2 regions of the Streptomyces sp. NPDC002004 genome follow, and region 2 is predicted to be linked to the other one. Evidence: riboswitches for the same ligand, from Rfam matches in the RefSeq annotation. Region 2 holds a riboswitch; the other holds the start of a gene.
What was found. Region 2 has a riboswitch for thiamine pyrophosphate ahead of thiO (glycine oxidase ThiO). Riboswitches for the same ligand answer to the same signal wherever they lie in the genome.

Region 1 (3,889 bases), on a different contig from region 2:
GACGTCGGGGACATGGGGTGTTGCTCCAAGGGGGAGGGGAGGCCGTTCGAGCCCGCGTCAGGGCGCGGGCGGGGCCGCGGTGGGCCGGGGGCGCCGCAGCCGTAGGGGGGCGTACACGGCGAGGGCCACGAGGAACGCCACGTAGTAGGAGAGATCACCGCCGTGCAGGGTCTTGGCCACGGGACCCACGTAGAGGCCGGTGTCCATGAAGGGCACGGCCGCGGCGAAGGCGACGACGAAGGCGACCACCGCGGGCAGGCCGGGGGACGGGGCCGCGCTCTCGGTCGCGATGTCGATCTCCGCACCGCCCCGCGCCCGGGCACGCGCCACCCAGTCGACGACGACGATCGCCACGAATCCGGGGATCCAGTAGCCGACGAACAGCAGGACGTTCTGGAAGCGGGTGGTGGTGTCCGCGGCGTGCATCCACAGCACCAGCGGGAAGCCGAGCACGGCGGCGAAGGCCGCTGCCAGCGGGCGCGGGACGCGCACGCCCACGGTCTGCAGCGCCAGGGATCCGCTGTAGTCGTTCATGGCGTTGCTGCACAGCGCCGCCAGCGCCACGGCGAGCAGTCCGAAGGCGCCCACTGTGCCGCCTCCCAGCAGCTCGTTCACGCCCCGGGCGGTCTGGTCGGTCAGCCGCGAGGCTCCCCACAGCCCGATGGCCTGGACGGCGACGAAGGACACCACGAGGCCCAGCAGGGTGCACCAGAACATGCGGACCCGCGAGGTGTCGCGGGGGAGATAGCGGCTGAAGTCGCTCGCGTACGGTGCCCAGGACAGCGCCAGGCTGAGTGCGATGGTGCTGGTCAGGACGAATGCACCGGCCCGGTCGGCACCGTGCGCGGCACCGGTCGCGGCAGGGTGGACGTCGCCGAGCATGCGCCAGGCGACCAGCGCGAAGGCAGCGGCCAGTACGAAGGTCATGACGATCTGGAGGCGGTGCACTGCCTCGTACCCCAGGGCACCGAGGGCTCCCTGCGCCACCATCATGACCAGGACGCCGAGCCAGAACGGCCAGCCGAACAGCCGCGCCAGCGCGTCCCCGCCGAACAGGCCGATCAGCGCGTCCCAGGCCACCGACGACAGCCACTGGAGGAGTCCGGGCACCGCCACTGCCCGCCCGAAGGCGAGCCGGGCCAGGGGAAGTTGTCCGGCGCCGGTGCGGCTGCCCCAGGTGCCCAGGTAGGCGGTCGGTACGGCGCCGACGACCGTGCCCAGGACGACCGCGGCGAGAGCGGTGCGGAAGTCCAGGCCCAGCGCGATGCCGATCGTGCCGGTGAAGACGCCGGTCATGGTCAGGTTCGGGGCGAACCACACCGTGAAGAGGCGTCCTGCTCCGCCGTAGCGGTTGCCCTCGGGGACCGGCTCGATGCCTCGTCCTTCGACGTGGAGGTCCCCCGGGGCGGCGGGCATGCGGCCGTCGAAGACGGTCCGTCGGCCGTCGGCGGTCACACCGCCGGAAACATGAGCCAATGGCATCGAAGACATCCCTCCGCCAGTACGAACTGGTTCAGGTTCGACGGGTGTGATCTCAGCCCTCGTGCGGGGCACCCCGTGTCCGGTATGACGGCAAGACTAACGCGCCTCCCGGGGACATCCGAATGCAGGATCCACGCCGGCCACGGGGCGGGCGTGCAGCGCTGGGGCCCTGCGGCACGCTGCTGGTGCCCAGGGGCGAGCGCGGGTGAGGTCCCGGGCGTTGAGGTGGATCCGTCACTGAGCGTAGCGACCGACTCGCCGATGCGGTGGTGGGCGGCGACGGAACGCCGGGGCGGCGTCCTCGGGGGCCGGACATGGCGTGGGGGACGTGCTGCGGCTCCGGACGTCTTCCGAGGGGCACCACCCTCGCTGTGGTCGCCGGACCCATCGGTCCGCCCCGGCCGGGAGGCCCTCCACGACTTCGGCGGCCGGGATGTCGGGGACACACCTTCCGGCGCGGTGCGGGGCTCCGCCGCCACCGTGTGTCCGGGACACCCCGGCGTCACGCGGCGGCGGGCGGAGCACCGCGCGCGGGTCAGGTGCGGTACGCGTAGTACGCCGCGGTCGGGTACGAGGCGATGATGCTCGCCACCGACCGGTTGTAGGTGTTGGTGGAGTGGTACGTCACGTAGGGCACGCCCTGCGGGCTGCGGTAGGTGACGATCATGGAGTGGTCCTTGGACCCGTCCCTGTTGAAGTCCATCTGGAGCACGTCGCCGACGTCGAGCTGGTAGACGTTGGCGAGGCTGGTGACCCGCTTGGAGGACAGGGCGAACCAGGAGAACTCGTTGACGCCGACGAACGAGTCCGACTGGATGTCGGCGGTGCCGAACCACTTGTGGAAGTCCGAGGTCGAGCCCGGGACGTGCTTCCAGCCGCCCGCCTTCAGGGACTGGCTGACGAAGTTGGTGCAGTCGCCGCCGGCCCCCTCTCCGTTGTAGTCCGGGTAGGCGGGGTTGTAGTGGTTCCAGTACTTGGCCGCGTACGCAGCCATGGCCTTGTAGTCGTAGCCGGTGGCCGAGAAGTTCTTCGGCTTGGAGGACGCGGGCCACGAGGTGGACGAGCGGACCGCCTCGGGCGGGCCGTCGTCCACTGCGGTACGCGGCTTGGCGACGGACGGCTTGGCGACCTGGTTGACCGCGAGGTAGCCGTCGTCCGTGTCGCGGATGCCGGTCAGCTGCCAGTCGCCGTTGCGGTCGGCCTTGAACGTCAGCTCGTGGTGGGCCTGGAAGCCGGTGGTCTTCGGCTCGGTGCCCTTGACCTTCTCGTACGTCAGCGTCGTGGTCTCGGTGACCTCGGCGACGGCGTGGCGGCCCCGTACCCGAGTCCTGTCCAGGGCCACGCTGGTCTTGGCCGAGCTGTACCGCTCGCCCAGGGACGCGAGTCGGGACTTACGGCTGCGCAGCGAGGCCAGCGCCGAGTCCTCCCTGCCGTCCTGCGTGGTGGACATCCGGACACCGCCGGAGAAGTGTCTGGCCAGCCGCGCCTGGCGGCTCTTGTGCGTGCGATCCACGAGGGCGTCCGTGCGGTCGGTGAAGACCGCGTCGGCGAGCCGCTGGAAGGTGGCCTTGGTCTGCTGGTCCACCGTGGGATCGTCGGCGCCGACGCTTGCCGCACCGGCACTCCAGTTGGGCAGCATGGCCGCGCCGGCTATGACCGATGCGGCCGCCGCCGTCAGTATGGTCACGCGACGCCGCTTGCGGCTCAATTTCCTTGACTTCACTGTTCTTCCCCTCTACCCGGTCGGAACCCGGGGAGCGGCATCTTCGCATGCTCTCCGTGCTGTTTGTGAAGACGGTTGCACAAGATGCCTCCGTGAACTTCACGTCGGGCTGGGTCTGCACGGGGCTCAGTCCGGCAAACCGGGCAATTCCCGCAGTCTCTGACGCCATGTCGGCCGGTACGGGATGTCGTGCCGTCGTCGGTGAACGGACGGCGCCCGTGGGCCGTATGGGAAGTCGGCGGCGCAGAGCGGCAGGTCGAACCCTGCCCGCAGCGTGCCGTGAAGGCACGCCCGGCCGAGGATGTGAGGAGGCGCCCGGTGAACCGGACCGGTCCACGCGACGGGTGCAGGTGCAACGGCGATGCCCCGGCGCCGGGTCCGTCCTCGGCGGCTCGGGCCACCCGCCCGGATCGTGCATCCGCTCTGTGTGGGCGGTGCTGCACGACATGCGGCCCGGACACCGTGGTGTCCGGGCCGCACGTCGTGGCCGCGCTCGGGCGGAGACCGGCAGGCGATCGGCGACGGCTCTGCCGGTCGCGCCAGGGGCTGAGCGCGCTCCGGGTGACCGCCGCCGGAGGCACCGGGCGGGCGGGCCTACTGCTCGCGCATGCCCCAGGGTGAGCCGTACCGGCCCAACAGGTCGAGGAAGGGGCCGGGGGCGAAGGCCTCGGGGCCGAGGACGCC
Region 2 (3,889 bases):
GCAGTCGCCGACCGCGTAGACGTCGGGCGCCGAGGTGCGCAGCCGGTCGTCGGCGACGATCTCGCCCTGGGCGCCGAGCGCGACCCCGGAGCCGGCGAGCCAGGCGGTCGCGGGCCGCGCACCGATGCCGACGACGACGGCCCCGGCCGGCACCCGCGTCCCGTCGTCCAGGACCACCGCCCCCGGCTCGATGCGCTCCACGCGCGCGCCGACCCGCAGCACGGCGCCCGCCTCGGCGTACCAGCCGGCCATCGGCGCCGCGACCTCGGCGGGCAGCGCCCCGGCGAGCGGGCGGTCCGCCGCCTCGACCACGGTGACGGCGCAGCCCGCCTCCCGTGCGGCCGTGGCGAACTCGGCACCGATCCAGCCCGCGCCGACGACCACGATGTCGTGCTGGGCCGCCAGGACCGGGCGCAGGCGTTCGGCGTCGTCCAGGGTGCGCAGCAGATGGACGCCCTGCACGCCCTCCGAGCCCGCGAGCCGGATCGGTTCCGCGCCGGTCGCGACGACGAGGACGTCGTACGGCACCGGACCCGCCTCGGTGTCGAGTTCGTGGTCGGCGGGGCGCAGTCCGGTGACCTCGACGCCGAGCCGCAGCTCGACGCCGAGCCCTTCGAAGTCGACGTCGAGGGCGGAGCCCTCGGCCTTGCCGAGCAGCACGGCCTTGGACAGCGGTGGCCTGTCGTACGGCTGGTGCGGCTCCGCGCCGATCAGCGTGACCGGCCCGGTGAACCCCTGCTCGCGCAGGGCCACCGCGGTCTGCACCCCCGCCATGCCCGCCCCGGCGACGACCACGCGTCGCTCCGCCCGTCGTCGCAGTTCGGCGCCGCCCTGCGCCAGGTTCTCGTCGCTCACCCGATCACCATAGACAACTGACGTTCAGTCAGTCAGGGGGGCTGCGGCCACCAGCTCCTCGACCACGCTCGTTCCGCTGCCCTCCCGGGACTCCCACTGCCAGGTCTCCTCCAGGCGCACCCGCCCGTCCGGCAGCTCGACGACGGTCGAGACGCAGTGCCCGGAGGAGGTCCCGCCGTCCACCGTGAGCTGGACGTAGCGGAAGTCGATCCGGTCGCCCGCACGGGTGCCCACGAGGTGCCCGCGCACGACGTCGCCGCCCGCGTAGTCGGCCCAGATCACGCCGTCCTGCTCGCGGTACTCGAAGCGGGTCCTGGTGCCCACCTGCCCCGGGGACTGGTCGACGACGGGGGCGAGGACGCGGCCGTCCAGCGAACGGACCATGGCGGGCGGCTCCCTTACTGCGGTGCGGGGCGAAGAGCTAGGGTGACCAACGATAAGCACTCGCGGGAGCCCGGTCGCAGCGGGCTGAGAGGGAGGCTGGAGCGGCCTCCGACCGTACGAACCTGATCCGGGTCATGCCGGCGAAGGGAGGGGCTGGACGCCCATGTCGTGTACATCAGACGTCCCCGTCTCGGGGGCGGACGTCCTCGTCGTGGGGGGCGGCATCATCGGACTGGTCACGGCCTGGCGGGCGGCGCAGCGCGGGCTCGCCACCGCGGTCGTGGACCCCGGACCGGGCGGCGGAGCCGCCCAGGTGGCGGCGGGCATGCTGGCGGCCGTCACGGAACTGCACTACGGCGAGCAGACCCTGCTGGGGCTGAACCTGGCGTCCGCGCGCCGCTACCCCGATTTCGCGGCGGAGCTGACCGAGGCCACCGGGCTCGACCTCGGCTACCGGCAGTGCGGCACGCTCGCCGTCGCCCTGGACGCGGACGACCGGGCCCATCTGCGGGAACTGCACGCCCTGCAACACCGGTCGGGGCTCGAGTCCGAGTGGCTGAGCGGCCGCGACTGCCGTCGGCTCGAACCGCTGCTCGCGCCCGGCGTACGCGGCGGGCTGCGCGTCGACGGCGACCACCAGGTCGATCCGCGGCGTCTCGCCGGTGCCCTGGTGACCGCGTGCGAGCGCGCGGGAGTGGTCTTCCACCGGCAGTGGGCGGACCGCTTGCAGGTCGTGGGCGACCGCGCCCGCGGTGTCGTCCTCGCGGACGGCACCGGGCTGGCCGCCGAGCAGGTGGTGCTCGCCGCGGGCAGCCTCAGCGGCAGGCTCACCGGCGTCCCCGACGATGTGCTGCCGCCGGTGCGGCCCGTGAAGGGACAGGTGCTGCGGCTGCGGGTGCCCGAGCGGTACGCGCCGTTCCTCAGCCGCACCGTGCGCGCCGTCGTCCGCGGCAGTCACGTCTACCTGGTGCCGCGTGCCGACGGCGAGCTGGTCGTCGGCGCCACCAGCGAGGAGCTGGGCTGGGACACGACGGTGACCGCGGGCGGCGTCTACGAGCTGCTGCGCGACGCGCACGAACTGGTGCCCGGCATCACCGAGCTGCCGCTCATCGAGACCCGTGCCGGACTGCGCCCCGGCTCCCCGGACAACGCGCCCCTGCTCGGCCCGACCGCGCTGCCGGGTCTGCTGCTGGCCACCGGCCACTACCGCAACGGCGTGCTGCTCACACCGGTCACCGGCGACGTCATGGCGCACGTCCTGACCACCGGGGAGCTGCCGGACGAGGCACGCCCCTTCAGCCCCGGGCGCTTCGGCGCCCGGCCCCTCCTCGTGGAGCAGCCCGCATGAGCGCACCGGCATCCGTCTCGGTCTCCGTCAACGGTGCCGTGCGCGCCGTCGCGCCCGGCACCACCCTCGACACCGTCGTCTCGACTCTGACCGCGGCCCCGTCCGGCGTGGCCGCGGCCCTCAACGAAACCGTCGTCCCGCGCACGCAGTGGCCGACGACCACGCTGCGCGAGGGGGACCGCGTCGAGGTCCTCACCGCCGTCCAAGGAGGCTGACACCATGGCCGACGACGCCTTCCTCATCGGCGGTACGTCCCTGTCGTCCCGGCTGATCATGGGGACGGGCGGAGCGCCCAGCCTCGACGTCCTGGAGCGGTCCCTGGTCGCCTCCGGCACCGAGCTGACCACGGTCGCGATGCGCCGTATCGACCCGGGTACGCAGGGCTCGGTGCTGTCCGTGCTCGACCGGCTCGGCATCCGGGTGCTGCCGAACACCGCCGGCTGCTACACGGCAGGTGAGGCCGTCCTCACGGCCCGTCTCGCGCGTGAGGCGCTCGGCACCGACCTGATCAAGCTGGAGGTCATCGCCGACGAGCGGACCCTGCTGCCCGATCCGGTCGAGCTGCTCGACGCCGCGGAGACGCTGGTCGACGACGGCTTCACGGTCCTTCCGTACACCAACGACGACCCGGTCCTCGCGCGGAAGCTGGAGGACGTCGGCTGCGCCGCGGTCATGCCGCTCGGCTCCCCGATCGGCTCCGGGCTCGGCATCCGCAATCCGCACAACTTCCAGCTGATCGTGGAGCAGGCGCGCGTGCCGGTCATTCTGGACGCGGGCGCCGGGACCGCGTCGGACGCCGCCCTCGCCATGGAGCTGGGGTGCGCCGGTGTGATGCTCGCCTCCGCGGTGACCCGTGCGCAGGAGCCGGTCCTCATGGCCGAGGCCATGCGGCACGCCGTGGAGGCGGGGCGCCTCGCGCACCGGGCGGGCCGGATTCCGCGCCGGCACTTCGCGGAGGCGTCCTCGCCCGTGGCGGGCCTGGCCCGGCTGGACCCGGAGCGGCCCGCGTTCTAGGGGGTGCGCCCGGTGCCGGGCACGCCCGTCGCCGCCCCGGGTGTGCCCGTTCCCGGCGGTGTGATGGTGACCTGTCACAGCTCGGCTGCAGTACGGACCCGGAGGCCGCCGGGCTGCACGGGCTGTCCATGGCGGCTCGTAGACTCGTCGCGTGGATACGACCCTTAAGGACCCGCTCGTCGGGCAGGTGCTCGACGGCCGCTACCGCATCGACGCGCGGATCGCGGCCGGCGGGATGGCCACGGTCTACCGGGCCGTGGACACCCGCCTCGACCGTGTGCTCGCGCT

Region 1: it holds a riboswitch for thiamine pyrophosphate, as region 2 does, so the genes downstream of both, ACWCP6_RS35690 (purine-cytosine permease family protein) here and thiO (glycine oxidase ThiO) in region 2, are expected to answer to the same signal.

Annotation. Positions count from the first base shown of each region.
Region 1 covers NZ_JBSFDP010000057.1:7,605-11,493, reverse strand. Annotated here, with positions in the region: gene thiM (hydroxyethylthiazole kinase) at 1-14, opposite strand, end outside; gene ACWCP6_RS35690 (purine-cytosine permease family protein) at 58-1,482, opposite strand; TPP riboswitch at 1,474-1,568, opposite strand; gene ACWCP6_RS35685 (amidase domain-containing protein) at 2,018-3,205, opposite strand; gene ACWCP6_RS35680 (saccharopine dehydrogenase family protein) at 3,800-3,889, opposite strand, start outside.
Region 2 covers NZ_JBSFDP010000036.1:15,554-19,442, reverse strand. Annotated here, with positions in the region: gene ACWCP6_RS31815 (NAD(P)/FAD-dependent oxidoreductase) at 1-774, opposite strand, end outside; gene ACWCP6_RS31810 (hypothetical protein) at 880-1,239, opposite strand; TPP riboswitch at 1,292-1,405, shown strand; gene thiO (glycine oxidase ThiO) at 1,403-2,587, shown strand; gene thiS (sulfur carrier protein ThiS) at 2,584-2,802, shown strand; gene ACWCP6_RS31795 (thiazole synthase) at 2,807-3,601, shown strand; gene pknB (Stk1 family PASTA domain-containing Ser/Thr kinase) at 3,753-3,889, shown strand, end outside.